Aquitalea magnusonii: one gene and its partner. The protein of the gene in region 1 binds, or shares a complex with, the protein of each later gene. Links are inferred from orthologs where the notes say so. Each region holds a gene or a part of one and is shown on either strand. Other genes may lie near its edges.

Region 1 (4,712 bases):
AGTGCCCGTGTGCGCCGCAGCGCCAGCGGCAAGGAAGTGCAAACCAGCTACCAGCTTGACAGCAGCGATGTCGGCAAGCTGCTGGCCCGTGTCGGCCTGCAGGATACCTTCCGCAAAGGTGAAGGTACGCTGCGTGGCAATATGAGCTGGCCCGGCGGGCTGTTTGATCTGAGCGCCAGCCAGCTAAGCGGCGAGATGACGCTGGCCCTGAAAAACGGCCGCTTTGCCAAGGTGGATCCGGGGGTGGCACGCCTGCTTGGCGTATTGAGCCTGCAGTCGCTGACGCGCCGGGTAAAACTGGATTTCACCGATGTATTCAGCGATGGCTTTGCCTTTGACTCCATCACCGGAGATGCACACATCAGCAAGGGCGTGTTTGTTTCTGATAATGTGCATATGAAAGGCCCGGCTGCGGATGTCTTCCTCCGTGGGCAGGTTAATCTGGCCAATGAAACCCAGGACGTACACATCAAGGTACAGCCGCATCTGGCCGAGAGTGTGGCCCTGGCGGCCGGTGCGGCCTTGCTCAACCCGGTAGTGGGCGTGGCTGCCCTGGCGGCACAGAAAGTATTGCAGGACCCGGTCGGCAAGATACTGTCGGTCGAATATGCACTGACCGGCTCGTTCGCCAATCCCAAGGTGGAGAAGCAGGGCATGGAACCTTTGAGAAACAGCAAGCGGATCATCACGCCATGAAACAGAAATTTATCGCTGCCGCCGTGCAAATGGTGTCCGGTACCGATGTTGCCGCCAACCTGGCCCGTGCCGCGGCACTGGTGGCCGAGGCAGCCGCCGGCGGTGCCGCCTTTGTGGTATTGCCGGAATACTTTTGCCTGATGGGCAGACAGGATGGCGATAAGGTCGCCATCTGCGAAGACGCCGGCCACGGCCCCTTGCAGAGCGCGCTGGCGGCCATGGCGCGCGACAACAAGGTATGGCTGGCGGCTGGCACCATTCCGCTGCGCAGCCCGCAGCCGGGCAAGGTATTCAACAGCACGCTGGTATTTGATCCGGATGGCGTGGTGCAGGCGCGCTACGACAAGATCCACCTGTTTGGCTATACCGGAAATGGTGAGCGCTATTGTGAGTCCGACAGCATTCTGGCCGGTAAGCAGCCGGTGAAGGTGGATATCGGTCTGGCGCAAGTAGCCTGCGGTATCTGTTACGATCTGCGCTTTCCCGAGCTGTTCCGCCAGCTTGCCCCGTTTGATGTGATGATTTTGCCGGCAGCCTTTACCGCCGCCACCGGCGAAGCGCACTGGGAAGTGCTGATGCGTGCCCGTGCCATTGAAAACCAATGCTTCGTGATTGCCTCCGGCCAGGGTGGTAGGCATGAAAATGGCCGCAAAACCCATGGTCAGTCCATGATCATCGACCCCTGGGGGCGCATTTTGGCGCAGCAGGCCAGTGGCGAAGGCGTGGTGCTGGCCGAGATTGACCCCGAATTGCTGCATTCGGTGCGCAGCGGCCTGCCGGCCCTGGCCCACCGCGTGCTCTGACAGAAAGACCCCCCCATGCAAGACGCTTTCACCATTGCCGATCAACTGCTGCTCTCGCCTTTTGGCGTTGACGAGTCCGTGATCGAAAAAACCTTTTCCCGCATGCGCCAGCACGCGGTGGACTATGCCGATCTTTACTTCCAGTACACCCGCAGCGAGGGCTGGAGTCTGGAAGAGGGCATCGTCAAGTCCGGCAGCTTCAGCATCGACCAGGGCGTGGGTGTGCGCGCCGTGGCTGGCGACAAGACAGCCTTTGCCTATTCCGACGATATCGGTGTGGATGCCATTACCCGTGCTGCCGACGCAGTGCGAGCCATCGGTCTGGCCGGTGGTGATGGCAGCGCCGGCCGCCAGTCGCCGCAGCGCGCGCGCGATCTTTATCCGGCCATCGATCCCTGTTACAGCCTGGAAGCTGCCGCCAAGGTGGCCCTGCTGGAAAAAGTGGAAAAGCTGGCCCGCGCCATGGACCCGCGCGTGATCCAGGTGATGGCCGGCGTGGCTTCGGAATACGATGTGGTGTATGTGGCGCGGCATGATGGCGTACGTGCGGCCGATGTGCGGCCGCTGGTGCGGCTGTCGGTACATGTGATTGCCGAACAGAATGGCCGCCGCGAGCAGGGCTCCGGCGGCGGCGGTGGCCGTTTCGACCTGACGCGCTTTGACGATGCACTGGTGGAAACCTATGTGCGTCAGGCGGTGGACCAGGCATTGATCAATCTGGAAGCCCGCCCGGCCCCCGCTGGCCAGATGACGGTGGTGCTGGGCTCCGGCTGGCCGGGTGTGCTGCTACATGAAGCCATCGGCCATGGCCTGGAAGGCGACTTCAACCGCAAGGGCACCTCGGCCTTCTCCGGCAAGCTGGGCCAGCGCGTGGCCGCTGCCGGGGTAACGGTGGTGGATGATGGCACGCTGGATGGCCGCCGCGGTTCGCTGGCTATCGACGATGAAGGCAACCAGACCAACCGCACCGTGCTGATTGAAGACGGTATTCTCAAGGGCTATATGCAGGATGCGATGAATGCCCGCCTGATGCAGGTGGCCCCCACCGGCAATGGCCGGCGCGAATCCTATGCCCATATCCCCATGCCACGCATGACCAATACCTATATGTTGGGCGGTCAGCATGATCCCAAGGAAATCATCGCCTCGGTCAAGGACGGCCTGTATGCCGCCAATTTCGGCGGTGGTCAGGTGGACATTACCAGCGGCAAGTTCGTCTTCTCCGCTTCGGAGGCCTGGCGCATCGAAGATGGCAAGCTGACCTATCCGGTAAAGGGGGCCACGCTGATTGGCAACGGCCCGGATGTGCTGGGTTATGTTTCCATGATCGGTAATGACATGGCGCTGGATCAGGGCGTTGGTGTCTGCGGCAAGGAAGGCCAGAGCGTGCCGGTGGGGGTGGGGCAGCCTACCTTGCGTATTGATGGCGGACTGACCGTTGGTGGTACCGGCGGCTGACAGGGTAGCTGGCATTCATGAAGCAAGCGAAGGCCGGCCTGGCACATGGCCAGTGGCTGTTGTTGCTGGCCGGGCTCTGCCTGCAGCACCGCGTGGCGGCACAGGACTTTACCGTTGCGGTGGAGGAGTCCGATAACCATCCTTTTGAGTATGTTCAGGGGGATGGCAAGACCCACGGCGGTTTTCATCTGGAAGTCATCGATGAGGTGACAGCCAGGCTGGGGTGGCATGTGGTGTACAAGCCCATGCCTTGGCAGCGCGCCCTGCGCAGCCTGCAGCTTGGACGAGTGGATGCGCTCAGCTATCTGGCCCGCACGCCGGAGCGCGACGCCTATGCGGTATTCCTGCCAGCGGCCATCCAGCACCGACAATATGCCGGCCTGTTTGTGCTGCGCGCCCAGCGCCAGCATTTTCCCGACAGCGCCCGTCCCTGCAGTTACGCCGCTTATCGCATGGCGGCGGCCAGCAACTATTTTTATGGCGCCATCGTGCAGCAGGCGATGCATGAGTGCTGGCAGATAGACATGACAGCCAGCTCCAAGGAAGAAGTGTTTGCCAAGCTGCTGGCCGGACGCATCGACATTGCCGTGGCCTACGGTACATCGCTGCAGTCGCTGGATATGCGCATGCCGGAGCTGCAATCCCAGGTGGTGGCGCTGCGTGAGCCGCGCTGGCTGATTGGTGACTTCTACCTCGGTTTCTCACGCAAAGCCATGTCGGCACAGCGCATTGATGCCTATGTCGCCGCACTTGGACGCTTCCGCAAAACCCCGGCTTATCAGCAACTGGTCAGCAAATACAATATGAAGTCCTTCCTGCCCTGAGCGGCAGGCAAGTCCTTGTCGTCCTTTCCGCTTGAAGGTGTGACCGGAGCGGATGGCGGTTGCAGGAGAAATCATGGTTCGGCTGGAAGATCTACATATCCTGCTGCACACCGCACAACTGGGCAGCCTGTCTGCCGCTGCTCGTGCGCTGGATATCAGTCCGGCGGTGGCCAGTGCCGCGCTCAAACGGCTGGAAAGCGAGCTGGGTACCCATCTGCTGGTGCGTTCCACCCGCAGCCTGCGGCTGACTGCCGATGGCGAGCGTTATCTGGAGCATGCCCGGACTGCGCTGGATGCCTTGCAAGCCGGCGCGCAGGCGCTGGCTGCCGGCCGCCAGACGCTGCAGGGGCAGCTCAGCCTGTCCATGCCCTCCGATATCGGCAGGCAATTGCTGCGTCCCTGGCTGGATGCCTTTCTGGCGGAGCATCCGGGCGTACGGCTGCAATTGCATATCAGCGACCGTCTGGCCGATTTGTACCGCATGCCGGTGGACGTGGCCCTGCGCTACGGCGTGCCGGAGGATTCCAGCCTGGTGGCCCTGCCCATGCTGCCGGATAATCGGCGGCTGCTGTGTGCCGCACCTTCCTACCTGGCAGCACATGGCTGGCCGCAACACCCTGAAGATCTCACCGCCCATGCCTGCCTGCGGCTGGTGCTGGGCGATGCCCTGCACGAACGCTGGCGTTTTGCCCGGCAAGGGGAGTGGACCACCGTTTTGGTTGGCGGGCGGTGCAATAGTGATGATGGCGAGATTGTGCGCCGCTGGGCGGTGGCCGGGCAGGGCATCGCCTACAAATCCAGGCTGGATGTGCTGGCCGATGTGCGCGCCGGCCGCCTGCTGCCCTTGCTGACCGAGTATCAGACCGAGCGTGCGCCGCTGTATCTGGTCTGCCCCCACCGCATGATGCTATCGCCGCTGGTGGTGCGCCTG
Region 2 (3,709 bases), 1.3 Mb from region 1 along the record:
GAAGGTCCAGTCAACCTTGGCACACTCGCCACTGCCTTTGAATACCTTGGACAGCACATCCCACAGCGGAGAAGTTTCCATCAGGTAATCCAGGCCAGGCCCACAAGCAGGAACCATGTCTTCCGGCAGGCTTTGCAGCCACAACTGACGCAAAGACACCGCACCACCAGCCATCGCGGCCAGCACGCCCAATACACCCCAAACCCTGTAACCAGTGCGCCCCGGGTTATGCAGGGCAGCCAGCAAGGCAATAATACCGACGGAAATCACCCCGACCCGCTGAAAAATGCACAAGGGGCAGGGCTCCAGATGCAATACATATTGCGAATAAAGGGCAAAAGCCATTGCTGCGGCGCAGCCGACCGCCACCAGAAAAAAACCCTGTCTGCGTGATAAACGAATACTCACAACTTCCCCTTGTCTTTGTATTGGGCTTGAAAATGGAACCTCTAGGATTTTAGTCCTGATTCAAAGTTCCAGAAATTGTCTGATGGCATCTTTTTGTGCCAGCGCATCCTTGTAGCCAAGTGCAATCAAGGCACGGCAATAACCTGGCTCAAACAGCAGATAAGTAGCCAGTGTCATGCCGCGCTTTCTGGTTCCACCAGCCCCCTTCATCAGGAAGCGCAAAACCGGTGGAAATTCGTGCGCATGCTGATAGGCAATACTCTCCAGCGACTGACTGGGGCTGAGCATGAAAACATCCACTTGCTTGAGGCTGGTTTGTGCGCACAAATCCTGATGCCCCTGCAGCAACGATACCGTGTGATTGACACGTAACAGGCGTTCCATGTCTATGGACATGCTATCGACAAAAATGCTATTGAGCAGATGCCCGAAAATCTGTGCTGGCGTGGGCACCACACTGCTTATCCGGCGTTCGGCTGCTGTTGGCCGCTGGCTGGTAAGGCCCACAATGAACAGCTTGTCCGCACCCAGATGCAAAGCGGGCGACAGCGGCGTCAATTGCCGGATGGCACCATCGCAGTAATACTGCTTGCCAATCTGGGTGGAGGGGAAAATCAGCGGAATGGCCGACGTTGCCATCAGGTGATCCAGCGAAATACGTTCACGCACCCCCATGCGCTGATGGCGCGACCATTCGTCAATATGGGGCTGACTTTCAAAAAAAGTAACCGACATACCGGTACTGAAACAGGATGCGGTCAGCGCCAGTGCCTGCAGACTCCCCTGCTCCAACGCGTCGCGAATCCCATCAAACGGCATCACCCGGGCAAGAAAGTCACGCAAGGGCGCATTATCCAGAAAGCTTTTCGGATTACGCCAGCCATGGCCGCCGGTGGCAATGGAAATGCCGAAATGGAAAAAGGTCTTGATAAAATAGGCCAGACTGGCATCGTACACATCCTGAATGTGCAACTGCTTCCACATCTGCGCCAGATAATGCACCGCCTGACGGTAATTATTAGCACCCGAGGCAACGGCTACTGCATTAATGGCCCCCGCCGAAGTGCCACAGATAATGGGAAAAGGATTACGCCCGGAATCCGGCATCATCCTTGAAATGGCCAGCAGCACACCGGCCTGATAGGCTGCCCTGGCCCCGCCTCCCGACAGTACCAGGCCAATATTGCTCTTCCCCGCCATCTTGCACCTCGCATTGGATGCATTGTTCCTTGCTTTAGAAATAGCCCCAAAATAGTAAGCTTGACAAGCAACAGCTTGCCAAGGCCCCACTCTGCAGCTTTTATCAAGACCCGGGGTTAGCCCTCACCGGCAACCATCATGGATTCGATCAGCACCGAGCCCATCACCTTGCCACCGCGGGACAGCGTATCGGTCCCGACAGCCACCATGCGCTGGAACATCTCGCGCAGATTGCCGGCAATGGTGATCTCTTCCACCGGATAGGCAATTACCCCGTTTTCCACCCAGAAACCGGCCGCGCCGCGCGAGTAGTCACCGGTGACGGTATTGATGCCATGCCCCAGCAACTCGGTTACCAGCAAGCCAGTGCCCACCTGCTGCAACAGCTCGCCAAAGCTTTCACCCGTGGTATGTACCAGCAGATTGTGTGGCCCGCCAGCATTGCCGGTGGACTGCATACCCAGCTTGCGTGCCGAATAGCTGGCCAGCATGTAGCCTTGCAACACGCCTTGATCAATCAGGCGGCGCGCCGAGGTTTCCACCCCTTCGCTGTCAAAGGCACCACTGGACATGCCACGCAGCACAAACGGGTCCTCATCAATAATGATATTCGGATGAAACACCGGCTGCCCCAGCGCACCCAGCAGGAAGGACGATTTGCGGTAGAGATTACCGCCGCTGATGGCGGATACCAGATGACCGATCAGCGACGCAGCCACCGGGGCCTCGAACAATACCGGGTACTGGCCGGTCTTCACCCGGCGCGCAGACAGCCGCCGCACCGCACGCTCACCTGCCGTGCGGCCCACCGTGAGCGGATCATCCAGATCTGCAGGATGCCGGGCGGCTGAATACCAGTAGTCGCGCTGCATGGAGCCAGCCTCCTCTGCCACTACGGCGGCGGAAATGCTGTGCCGACTCCCCGGATAACCCGCCATGAAGCCATGGCTGTTGGCATAGATGAAATGACTGGCTTGTGCCGATACCGATGCACCCTCGGAATTGCTGATACGCGCATCGACGCTGCGCGCGGCATCCTCACAGCTACGGGCAAGCTCGATGGCTTGCTCCACCGGCAGATTCCAAGGATGGAACAGATCCAGATCCGGAAAGTCGCTTGCCAGCAACTGGCGATCGGCCAGACCCGCACATGCATCTTCGGCAGTAAAGCGCGCAATATCCAATGCCGCCTTCACCGTGTCCTGCAAGGCCTGATCCGAAAAGTCGGAGGTGCTGGCATGGCCTTTTTTCTGACCAAGATAGACGGTGACTGACACACCCTTGTCCTGGTTGTACTCAATGGTCTCCACCTCACCCAGACGCACGCTCACCGTTTGACCCAATCCTTCGGAAACATCGGTTTCGGCCGCAGTGGCACCATGCTGAGCCGCCAGCTCCAGCACGCGGCTGGCAATGCCTTGCAATACGTTGTTACTGAAACTGAATGTGTTGTCTGCCAATGTCTTATCTACCATGATGAATGTTGCCTTGCCCATGTGGTAACTGTAGGAACAGCACCACGCCAGGCGTGTTTGCACGGGAATCGGCCCGCCTTTTCCGGTATCATACCAGCCTTGAAAACCGTAGAGACTTTTGAACGATGACTGATTACCAGAACGACAGCCTGCCCGACGGCATGGTCAGCAAGTCCCAGCGCAAACGCGATATGGACGCGCTGCAGGATCTGGGCAAGGAGCTGGTCGAACTCTCCAAGGATACGCTGAAGAAAATGCAGCTGCCGGAGGATTTGCTGACTGCCATTCTGGACTACAAACGCTTTACCGCCCACGGCGCACTGCGCCGCCAGTTGCAATACATCGGCAAGCTGATGCGCGACATCGACCCGGAACCTATCCGCCAGTACCTGCTGGTGATCAAGGGCGAGTCGGCCGAACACATTGCCTGGCAGCATCTGCTGGAACGCTGGCGCGAACGCCTGATGAGCGATGACAAGATGTCCGCAGCCTTTATCAATGACTTTCCAGGCACCGACCCGCAGCAACTGCGTACGCTGATTCGCAACGCGCGCAAGGAACAGGCTGAAAACAAACCGCCCAAGTCCTTCCGCCTGCTATTCCAACTGATCAAGCAAGCCATCCCC

Evidence for each region.
Region 2: the proteins of tldD (region 1) and pmbA are in contact, whole or in part, in a solved structure (PDB 5NJ9), measured with the Escherichia coli proteins. The link is inferred for Aquitalea magnusonii from one-to-one orthologs.

What each region holds. Positions count from the first base shown.
Region 1 is NZ_AP018823.1:2,406,112-2,410,823, reverse strand. What follows is about bases 833-3,735. They hold tldD (metalloprotease TldD), read left to right. Parts: upstream 833-1,514; coding sequence 1,515-2,957; downstream 2,958-3,735. Other genes in these bases: DLM_RS11500 (substrate-binding periplasmic protein), read left to right, coding at 2,975-3,735; DLM_RS11510 (carbon-nitrogen hydrolase family protein), read left to right, coding at 833-1,499. Also shown: DLM_RS11515 (YhdP family protein), read left to right, coding at 1-696; more of DLM_RS11510, read left to right, coding at 693-832; more of DLM_RS11500, read left to right, coding at 3,736-3,781; DLM_RS11495 (LysR family transcriptional regulator), read left to right, coding at 3,855-4,712. UniProt on the Escherichia coli protein: Metalloprotease involved in CcdA degradation. Suppresses the inhibitory activity of the carbon storage regulator (CsrA).
Region 2 is NZ_AP018823.1:1,113,516-1,117,224, reverse strand. The notes cover bases 905-3,709. They hold pmbA (metalloprotease PmbA), read right to left. Parts: upstream 3,084-3,709; coding sequence 1,725-3,083; downstream 905-1,724. Other genes in these bases: yjgA (ribosome biogenesis factor YjgA), read left to right, coding at 3,209-3,709; DLM_RS05405 (patatin-like phospholipase family protein), read right to left, coding at 905-1,698. Outside these bases: DLM_RS05410 (disulfide bond formation protein B), read right to left, coding at 1-408; more of DLM_RS05405, read right to left, coding at 469-904.